DNA from 2 places in the Marinobacter panjinensis genome. Region 2 is predicted to be linked to the other one. Evidence: predicted binding sites of a transcription regulator. Region 2 holds the regulator's gene; the other holds the start of a gene.
What was found. The regulator sigma-54, encoded in region 2, starts transcription at its own class of promoters, with help from an activator protein. The targets are predictions, from matches to a motif close to ANTGGCATNNANNTTGCTNT.
Positions count from the first base shown of each region.

Region 1: a site for sigma-54 is predicted at 2,696-2,715, ahead of glnK (P-II family nitrogen regulator). Genes of this name have one in related genera too.

Region 1 covers NZ_SZYH01000001.1:3,463,996-3,468,206, forward strand. Annotated here, with positions in the region: gene speE (polyamine aminopropyltransferase) at 1-668, shown strand, start outside; gene FDP08_RS15860 (ammonium transporter) at 895-2,175, opposite strand; gene glnK (P-II family nitrogen regulator) at 2,248-2,586, opposite strand; gene FDP08_RS15870 (accessory factor UbiK family protein) at 2,997-3,251, shown strand; gene FDP08_RS15875 (YifB family Mg chelatase-like AAA ATPase) at 3,311-4,211, shown strand, end outside.
Region 2 covers NZ_SZYH01000001.1:1,362,197-1,366,407, forward strand. Annotated here, with positions in the region: gene lptC (LPS export ABC transporter periplasmic protein LptC) at 1-184, shown strand, start outside; gene lptA (lipopolysaccharide transport periplasmic protein LptA) at 168-779, shown strand; gene lptB (LPS export ABC transporter ATP-binding protein) at 757-1,482, shown strand; gene FDP08_RS06160 (RNA polymerase factor sigma-54) at 1,602-3,131, shown strand; gene hpf (ribosome hibernation promoting factor) at 3,161-3,469, shown strand; gene ptsN (PTS IIA-like nitrogen regulatory protein PtsN) at 3,566-4,036, shown strand; gene rapZ (RNase adapter RapZ) at 4,065-4,211, shown strand, end outside.

The sequences.
Region 1 (4,211 bases), 2.1 Mb from region 2:
ATCCGGCCCTGTTCACTCACAAGGACCCGAAGAAGGTCGTTATTGTCGGCGGTGGTGACTGCGGCACTCTTAAAGAAGTCCTTAAACACCCGGGTGTGGAAGAAGCCTGGCAGGTGGAAATCGACGAGCGCGTCACCCGCCTTTCGGAACAGTACTTCCCCGAACTGTGCGAATCCAACACCGACCCCCGCGCCAACTTCTTCTTCGGCGACGGCATCCAGTGGGTTCGTGACGCCGTGCCTGAAAGCCTCGATGTCATCATCATCGACAGCACCGATCCTGTTGGACCTGCCGAGGGCCTGTTTGCGCTGGACTTCTACCGCGACTGCATGATTGCGCTGCGTGAGGGCGGCATCATCGTCCAGCAGAGCGAGTCGCCGCTGCTGCACACCAACACCATCATCAAGACTATCCACGACGACATGAAAAAGGCCGGGTTTGACCATGTGCGCACCCTGCCTTTTCCGCAGCCGGTTTATCCTACCGGGTGGTGGAGTTGCACTATGGCGGGGAAGGAAAAGCCGGTGGTTTACTTCCGTGAGGAAGATGCCGATCAGCGGCCGTTTGTGACTCGTTATTACAACGCTGATATCCATCGGGGGGCGCTGGCTTTGCCGCAGTTTATGGTGGATGTGTTGGAGGATGAGGTGATGTCGAGCGAACGATAAGAGTTGGCGGAGGAGGTGGGAGGGGGGCCTTTCCGGGCTCGACAAAAACATGGATGTTTTTGTCGAGCGTACAGGGACGTATTCACAGCGTATCCCGGAAAGGCCCCCTCCCACCTCCGGCATGCTCTCAGGTCTGCGCGTCGGATTACGCTTTGCTAATCCGACCTACTAAGTCAAAAAAAGGGCGCCCGCAGGCGCCCCTCTTTTGATCCGGTGTCAGCCGATGTTACTTGCTGCTGACGAACTCCGGATAGGCTTCCATGCCACACTCTGACAGATCCACACCTTCGTACTCTTCCTCCTCGGTAACCCGGATACCCATGACCGCCTTGAGGATGCCCCAGACAATCAGGCTGGTGCCGAAGACCCAGACGAAGATGGTAAGCAATCCGACCAGCTGACCCATAAAGGTCGCATCCGCGTCGGACAGCAGCACCGCGAAGATACCCCAGATGCCAACCACACCATGCACCGAGATGGCACCGACCGGATCATCGATACGCATCTTGTCGAGAGTGACAATCGAAAACACCACAACGATGCCGCCGATAGCGCCGATGATGGTCGCCAGCAGGGGTGAAGGATCAGCAGGCTCGGCCGTGATGGCTACCAGACCAGCCAGGGCACCGTTCAGGGCCATGGTCAGGTCAGCCTTGCCGAACATGATGCGGGCGAGGATCAGTGCGCCGATCAGGCCGCCGGCTGCAGCTGCGTTGGTGTTCAGGAACACGTTGGCAACCTCGTTGGCCACACCGATACCACCCAGCTTCAGGGTAGAGCCGCCGTTAAAGCCGAACCAGCCCATCCACAGGATAAAGGTACCGAGAGTTGCCAGCGGCAGGTTTGCGCCCGGGAATGCATTGATCTGACCCTTTGACCCGTATTTGCCTTTACGGGGGCCCAGCAGCAGAACACCAGCCAGGGCAGCAGCAGCACCAGCCATGTGCACGATACCGGAGCCGGCGTAATCGCTGTAGCTGAGCTCGTAGATGCCGAAAACAGCATCGCCGTTCCAGGTCCAGGAACCCTGCATCGGGTAGATGAAACCACACATAACAACGGCAAACGCGAGGAAGGCCCAGAGTTTCATGCGCTCAGCGACGGCACCGGAAACGATGGACATGGCTGTGGCAACAAAAACCACCTGGAAGAAGAAGTCCGAAGCGCCTGCGTATTCACCCATCTCGCCGAAACCGGCTTCATTGGAAGCTGCGAGGACTCCGGCAATGGCCGCGTCGTCCATTTGCGCGACAGTGGTAACGCCACTGAGGAAGAGTCCGCCATCGTACATGATGTCGTAGCCGACGATCAGATACATGGTACAGGCTACTGCAAACAGGGAGACGTTCTTGGTCAGGATTTCAGTGGTGTTCTTGGCACGCACCAGGCCTGCCTCGAGCATCGAGAAACCCGCGGCCATCCACATGACCAGGGCACCGCAAATGAGGAAGTAAAAGGTATCCAGCGCATACTGGAGTTCAAAGATATAATTAAGATTGCTTTCCATGTGAAGCCCTCCGCACGAGGCTTTTCAAGTTATAAGTTTTTTGCGTTGGCTGTCTGGTTGATCAGGCTGTAATCAGACCGCTTCTTCGCCGGTTTCCCCGGTCCGTATCCGGATAGCCTGTTCCAGTTCGGTCACGAAAATTTTGCCGTCGCCGATTTTTCCGGTGTTGGCGGCCTTGGTGATGGATTCGATGACCTGGTCCAGCAGGTTGTCGCCGATAGCAACTTCAACCTTGACCTTGGGCAGAAAGTCCACCACGTATTCTGCGCCACGGTAGAGTTCGGTATGGCCCTTCTGGCGACCGAAGCCTTTGACTTCAGTGACCGTTACGCCTTGTACGCCAATCTCGGATAGTGCCTCACGGACATCATCCAACTTGAAAGGCTTGATGATCGCTGTCACAAGTTTCATTGCTTTCTCCTTGGTAAAGCCGTCTCAACGCCTGGAACTCTTCGGTCCGTTGTTGAGGTCGGGATGCTGCCACCTCGCACACCAATTGTGCGGATTGCGTACAAGGCTTTTAGCATCGTGTGTGCCAACGCAAAAAATAACAATAATATCAGCATCTTGAGTATATGCTGATCCAAAATGGATCGTCAGGCTGCACCATTTCGGGGCTGACCTGTCGGAAGCGAACCATAATGATGCACAAGTCAGGTGCAATCATTAAAAGCTGCCTCAGCGGCATTATACTGCCGATAGGGTACAGTATGGCAGGGCAGGCAATGTGTTACACTTCCGACCTTCGTACCGGTGCCAGTTCCGGGCGGGTTCTGGAGAGTTCAACAGAACTCAAAGTGTTCAAGCCAGCGAGGTGATTTGTGAAAGGTCCACAGGATTTCTTTACCCAGCTTCAGGGTCAGTTCGGCCAGTTTGTTCCCGATATGGCCCGTGCCGCCCGTGAGGACTTCGAAGCCCAGGCCCGGGCGACGGTAATGACCGTGCTGTCGCGCCTTGAGCTGGTAACCCGTGACGAATTTGATGCCCAGCAGGCGGTCCTGATGAAAACCCGTGAAAAGGTCGAGGCGCTGGAAAAGCGTGTGGCCGAGCTGGAGCAGCAGTCCCCGAAGAGCTGACAGGCAGGAAGCCCGTCAGGCGGCTGAGCCGCCAATACCCATAACCATGGAAGGTTGTCATGTTTGCCGTCGTCCATACCCGCGCCAGCATTGGCGTATCCGCGCCATCCGTTACTGTTGAAGTCCACCTGTCCGGCGGCCTGCCGGCACTTTCCATTGTCGGGCTGCCGGAAACCGGAGTTCGTGAAAGCAGGGAGCGTGTCCGCAGCGCGTTGCTCAATGCCGGCTTCGACTTTCCCGCCCGCAGAATCACAATCAATCTGGCTCCCGCTGATTTGCCCAAGGAAGGTGGCCGCTTCGACCTCCCCATTGCCCTGGGCATCCTCGCCGCTTCCGGACAGATTCCGGCGGAAAGCCTTGCGACATACGAGTGTGTGGGCGAGTTGTCCCTTGATGGTGCGCTGCGCCCCCTGAAGGGCGTGCTCCCTGCCGTGTTGGCAGCCCGTAAAGAAGGGCGCCAGCTGCTGATTCCCCAGGCCAATGCCGCCGAAGCCGCGCTTGCCAGCCAGGACGACGTGTTGCCAGCAGCCCATCTGCTGACGGTGTGTGAGCACCTGTGTGATCGGGCCCGTATTTCCCCGGTTCCGGCTGCTGTGGCAGAGCAGAGTGCCAGGCCCGGTCCGGACCTGGCCGATGTGCGTGGCCAGAACGTGCCGCGCAGGGCGCTGGAGATAGCGGCGGCGGGTGGCCATAACCTGCTGATGTTTGGCCCGCCGGGTACCGGAAAGAGCATGCTCGCCAGCCGTCTGCCCGGCATTCTGCCCCCCTTGACCACGGAGTCCGCCCTGGAGGTGGCCAGTATCCACTCGGTGGCCGGATTGCCGGTTCAGGACGAGGACTGGTGCCGGCCACCTTACCGGTCACCGCATCATACCGCCTCATCCGTTGCCATGGTGGGTGGGGGCAGTAGTCCGCGGCCTGGTGAAATCTCACTGGCTCACCGTGGCGTATTGTTTCTGG
Region 2 (4,211 bases):
GCTGACCCTGACAACAACGGCACTGACTATGAATAACCGTGATCGCACCGTTTACACGGACGAGCCGGTAGCACTGACCGATGCGGTCAGCCTGACCACAGCTACTGGAATGAAGGCCTGGATTGATGACCGCATTCTTGAACTCGACTCGCAGGTGGAAGGACGCTATGAGCCTGGCAAGTAAATCTGATCTCCGCTGCAGGCCCCGTTGGCCCGCACCGAAATCGTTGGTACTGGCTGCTGTTTGCCTGGCACTGGCAGCGCCCACAGCCCTGGCGTTCGACATGGAGTCTGACCAGCCCATCAGGGTCAATGCTGACAGCGCACGACTGGATGACGGCCAGGGTATCGCAACCTATACCGGCGACGTGGAAATGACCCAGGGCCAGACCAACCTGACCGCCGACAAGGTTGTACTTTACCGGGACGAGAGCGGTGTCAGCCGCATTGAAGCAACCGGCCAGCCAGCTCATTACCGGCAGCCAGCAACGGAAGGACAGGGAGAAACAGATGCCCGCGCCCTGACGATCACCTGGTCAGCCGCCGAAAACCGGGTCACCTTCGAACGTGAGGCGGTTATTGAGCAGGACGGTAACCTGTTCCGCGGGGATGTTATCCACTACGACAGTGCCGAACGCGTTGTTACCGCCGAAGGCGCTGCTGACGCGGGCGAAGGCAGTGGCCGTGTGGAGATGGTCATACAACCCCGCAACAGAACCAGCAACTCTCCCAGCAACCCCGACAGACAGGATACCGATGGCAGTTCTCAGAGCCAGTAACCTGGCAAAAAGCTACAAGCAGAAGAAAGTTGTCATCGACGTTTCCCTGCAGATCCGCAGCGGTGAAATTGTCGGCCTCCTGGGCCCCAACGGCGCCGGCAAGACCACCTGCTTTTACATGATTGTAGGGCTGGTTCCCGCCGACAATGGCCGGATCACCATCGACAACCAGGACATCACGCCACTACCAATGCATGGCAGGGCCCGCAAGGGTATCGGCTATCTGCCCCAGGAAGCGTCGGTGTTCCGCAAACTGACCGTACGTGACAACATCATGGCCATTCTGGAGACCCGCCGCGAACTTAACCGCAGCCAACGGGATGCCAAGCTGGAAGAGTTGCTGGAAGAGTTTCATATCACCCACATCCGCGACAGCCCCGGTATGGCGCTGTCGGGTGGTGAGCGCCGGAGAGTGGAAATCGCCCGGGCCCTGGCAATGGAGCCGGCATTTATTCTTCTGGATGAACCCTTTGCGGGGGTAGACCCGATCTCGGTGAGCGACATCAAGCACATTATCCGCCACCTGCGGGACAAGGGCATTGGCGTGCTGATCACCGACCACAACGTGAGGGAAACACTCGACATCTGTGAGAACGCCTATATAGTCAGCGGAGGCCATATCATCGCATCCGGCAACTCGGAAGCCATTCTTGCCAACCAGCAGGTCAAGGAAGTGTATCTAGGCAATGAATTTCGCCTGTAGTACACTCGGCAAAGAACTTGCTTGGCACGGCAAGTTGCCAGCATACAAAGAGTTTTTATGCAACCCCAACTCCCCGGAAAGGCCGAGAGCGACCGAGTGACGGATCCTGAACTATGGTTATGAAAGCCTCATTACAGTTAAAGCTGGGTCAAAGCCTGACCATGACGCCCCAGCTGCAACAGGCTATCAGGCTACTGCAGCTCTCCACCCTCGACCTCCAGCAGGAAATCCAGCAGGCGCTGGAATCCAACCCCATGCTGGAAACCTCGGAAGACGACGATAACCAGAATCCGGAATCCACGGAAAACGAGAACGACACCGCCGCCGAAGCCTCATCGACAGAAGAGTCAAACACCGCCTCCGAATCGTCTTCAGACTGGGATGAATCCGAAAACGGGCCTGACTGGTCGTCAGAGACCGACAGTCCCGACACCATCCCCGATGACCTTCCGGTCGACACAGCCTGGGACGACATCTACCAGTCGGCACCCGCGTCATCGGCCCGTAACGACGATGAAAACGACAACGATTTTGAAACTCGCAACTCGCCTACGGAAACCCTGCACGATCACCTGGAGTGGCAACTGAACCTGACGCCCCTGAGCGAACGGGACCAGGCCATCGCCCACGCGCTGATGGATGCGGTTGATAATCACGGATACCTTACCTCTCCGCTGGAAGAAATCCATTCGGGGATGATGGACGAGTCTGATGAAGACCCGCTTGAAATGGATGAGGTGGAAGCCGTACTTCACCGGTTGCAGCATTTCGATCCGCCTGGTGTCTTCGCCCGGAATCTTCAGGAATGTCTGCTGATCCAGTTGAACCAGCTGCCACCGGATACCCCGTGGCTCGCCCAGGCACGGCTGGTGATCACCCACTACATTAACCTGCTGGGCAATCGTGATTACGCACAACTGCTGCGCCGCAGCCGCCTGAAGGAAGATCAGTTGCGGGACGTTCTGGCCCTCATTACCGGGCTGAATCCGCGCCCGGGCGATACCCTCGACCAGGCCGAACCAGACTACGTCATCCCGGACGTGATCGTGCGCAAGCACAACGAACGCTGGCGGGTAGAGCTGAATCCGGAAATTGCACCGCGCATTCGTGTCAATGCCAGCTATGCTTCACTTATAAAGCGTGCGGACAGCAGTGCCGACAACACTTACCTGCGAGACCAGCTGCAGGAAGCGAAATGGTTTATCAAGAGCCTGCAAAGCCGTAACGAGACTCTGCTCAAGGTAGCCACGCGAATTGTCGAGCACCAGCAAGGATTCCTGGATCATGGCGAGGAATACATGAAGCCACTGATCCTGTCGGACATTGCCCAGGCGGTGGAAATGCATGAGTCGACCATTTCCAGGGTGACCACCCAGAAATACATGCACACGCCGCGTGGCATATTTGAACTCAAGTATTTTTTCTCCAGCCATGTCAGCACTGACGAGGGCGGAGAATGTTCCTCTACGGCAATCCGGGCGATGATCAAGAAACTGATTGCAACGGAAACCCCGAAAAAGCCATTGAGCGACAGTAAAATTGCAGCCATGCTAGGAGAACAGGGTATCAAGGTAGCGAGACGAACCGTGGCCAAGTACCGTGAGGCAATGCACATTCCTCCGTCCAACGAAAGAAAGCGACTGGTGTAGTAGTAAACATCCGATAACAGGAGAAGCCTATGCAACTCAATATTTCAGGCCATCACGTAGAATTGACTCCCGCACTGAAAGATTATGTAACAGGCAAGTTTGACAAGCTTGAGCGTCACTTTGACCACATCAGCAACTGCCAGGTCACCCTTGAGGTGGAAAAAGTGCGCCAGATGGCGGAAGCTACGCTACACGTGATAGGTGGTGAGATTCACGCAAAGGCCGAAAACAGCGATATGTATGCCGCCATTGATGCTCTGGTGGACAAGCTGGACAGGCAGATCCTTAAGCACAAGGAAAAGAACGTTGACCGGATGCACGGAAACGGAGCCCGCTAGGGCGACCTGTTTGGTGCATAACAGTTAATCGAGCTGCGGCGCCGGCTTCGTTACAAAAGCTGCCGCAGCCTTTTTTTACGGAACTGCAGTCGATTCATGACCGACACATCCCTGACTATCGAGAACATACTCGCGCCGGAGCTGGCCCTTTGCAGGATGCCCGCCTCCAGCAAGAAGCGGGTTATGGAAACCATTGCGGAGCAGATCCAGCAACATGATCCGTCGCTCAGTGATACCGCGATATTCAACAACCTCGTTGCCCGGGAGCGACTGGGGAGCACGGGTATTGGCCAGGGTATCGCCATTCCCCACTGTCGCCTGGAAGGGCTCGATCACGTTGTGGGGGTATTGCTGACCCTGGAAGAAGGCGTGGCCTTCGATGCCATCGACAACCAGCCGGTAGACCTGGTGTTTGCCCTGATTGTTCCCAAGGAAGCGACCAGTGAACACCTTGAACTGCTGAGCCAGCTGGCCGAAAAGTTCAATGTACGGGCATTCTGCGATCAACTCCGCCAATGTACCGATGCGGACTCTCTCTATCGCCGGATGACGGCCGAAGGAAACTGAGCCGCTCCGGATTCGAGGTGAATGGGTTATGAAACTGATCATCGTCAGCGGCCGGTCAGGCTCCGGTAAAAGTACCGCCCTGCACGTGCTGGAGGACCTGGGTTTCTATTGCATCGACAACCTGCCCATCGGGTTGCTCTTCCCCCTGACGCGGGAAGCCACCACCCAGAGCTCA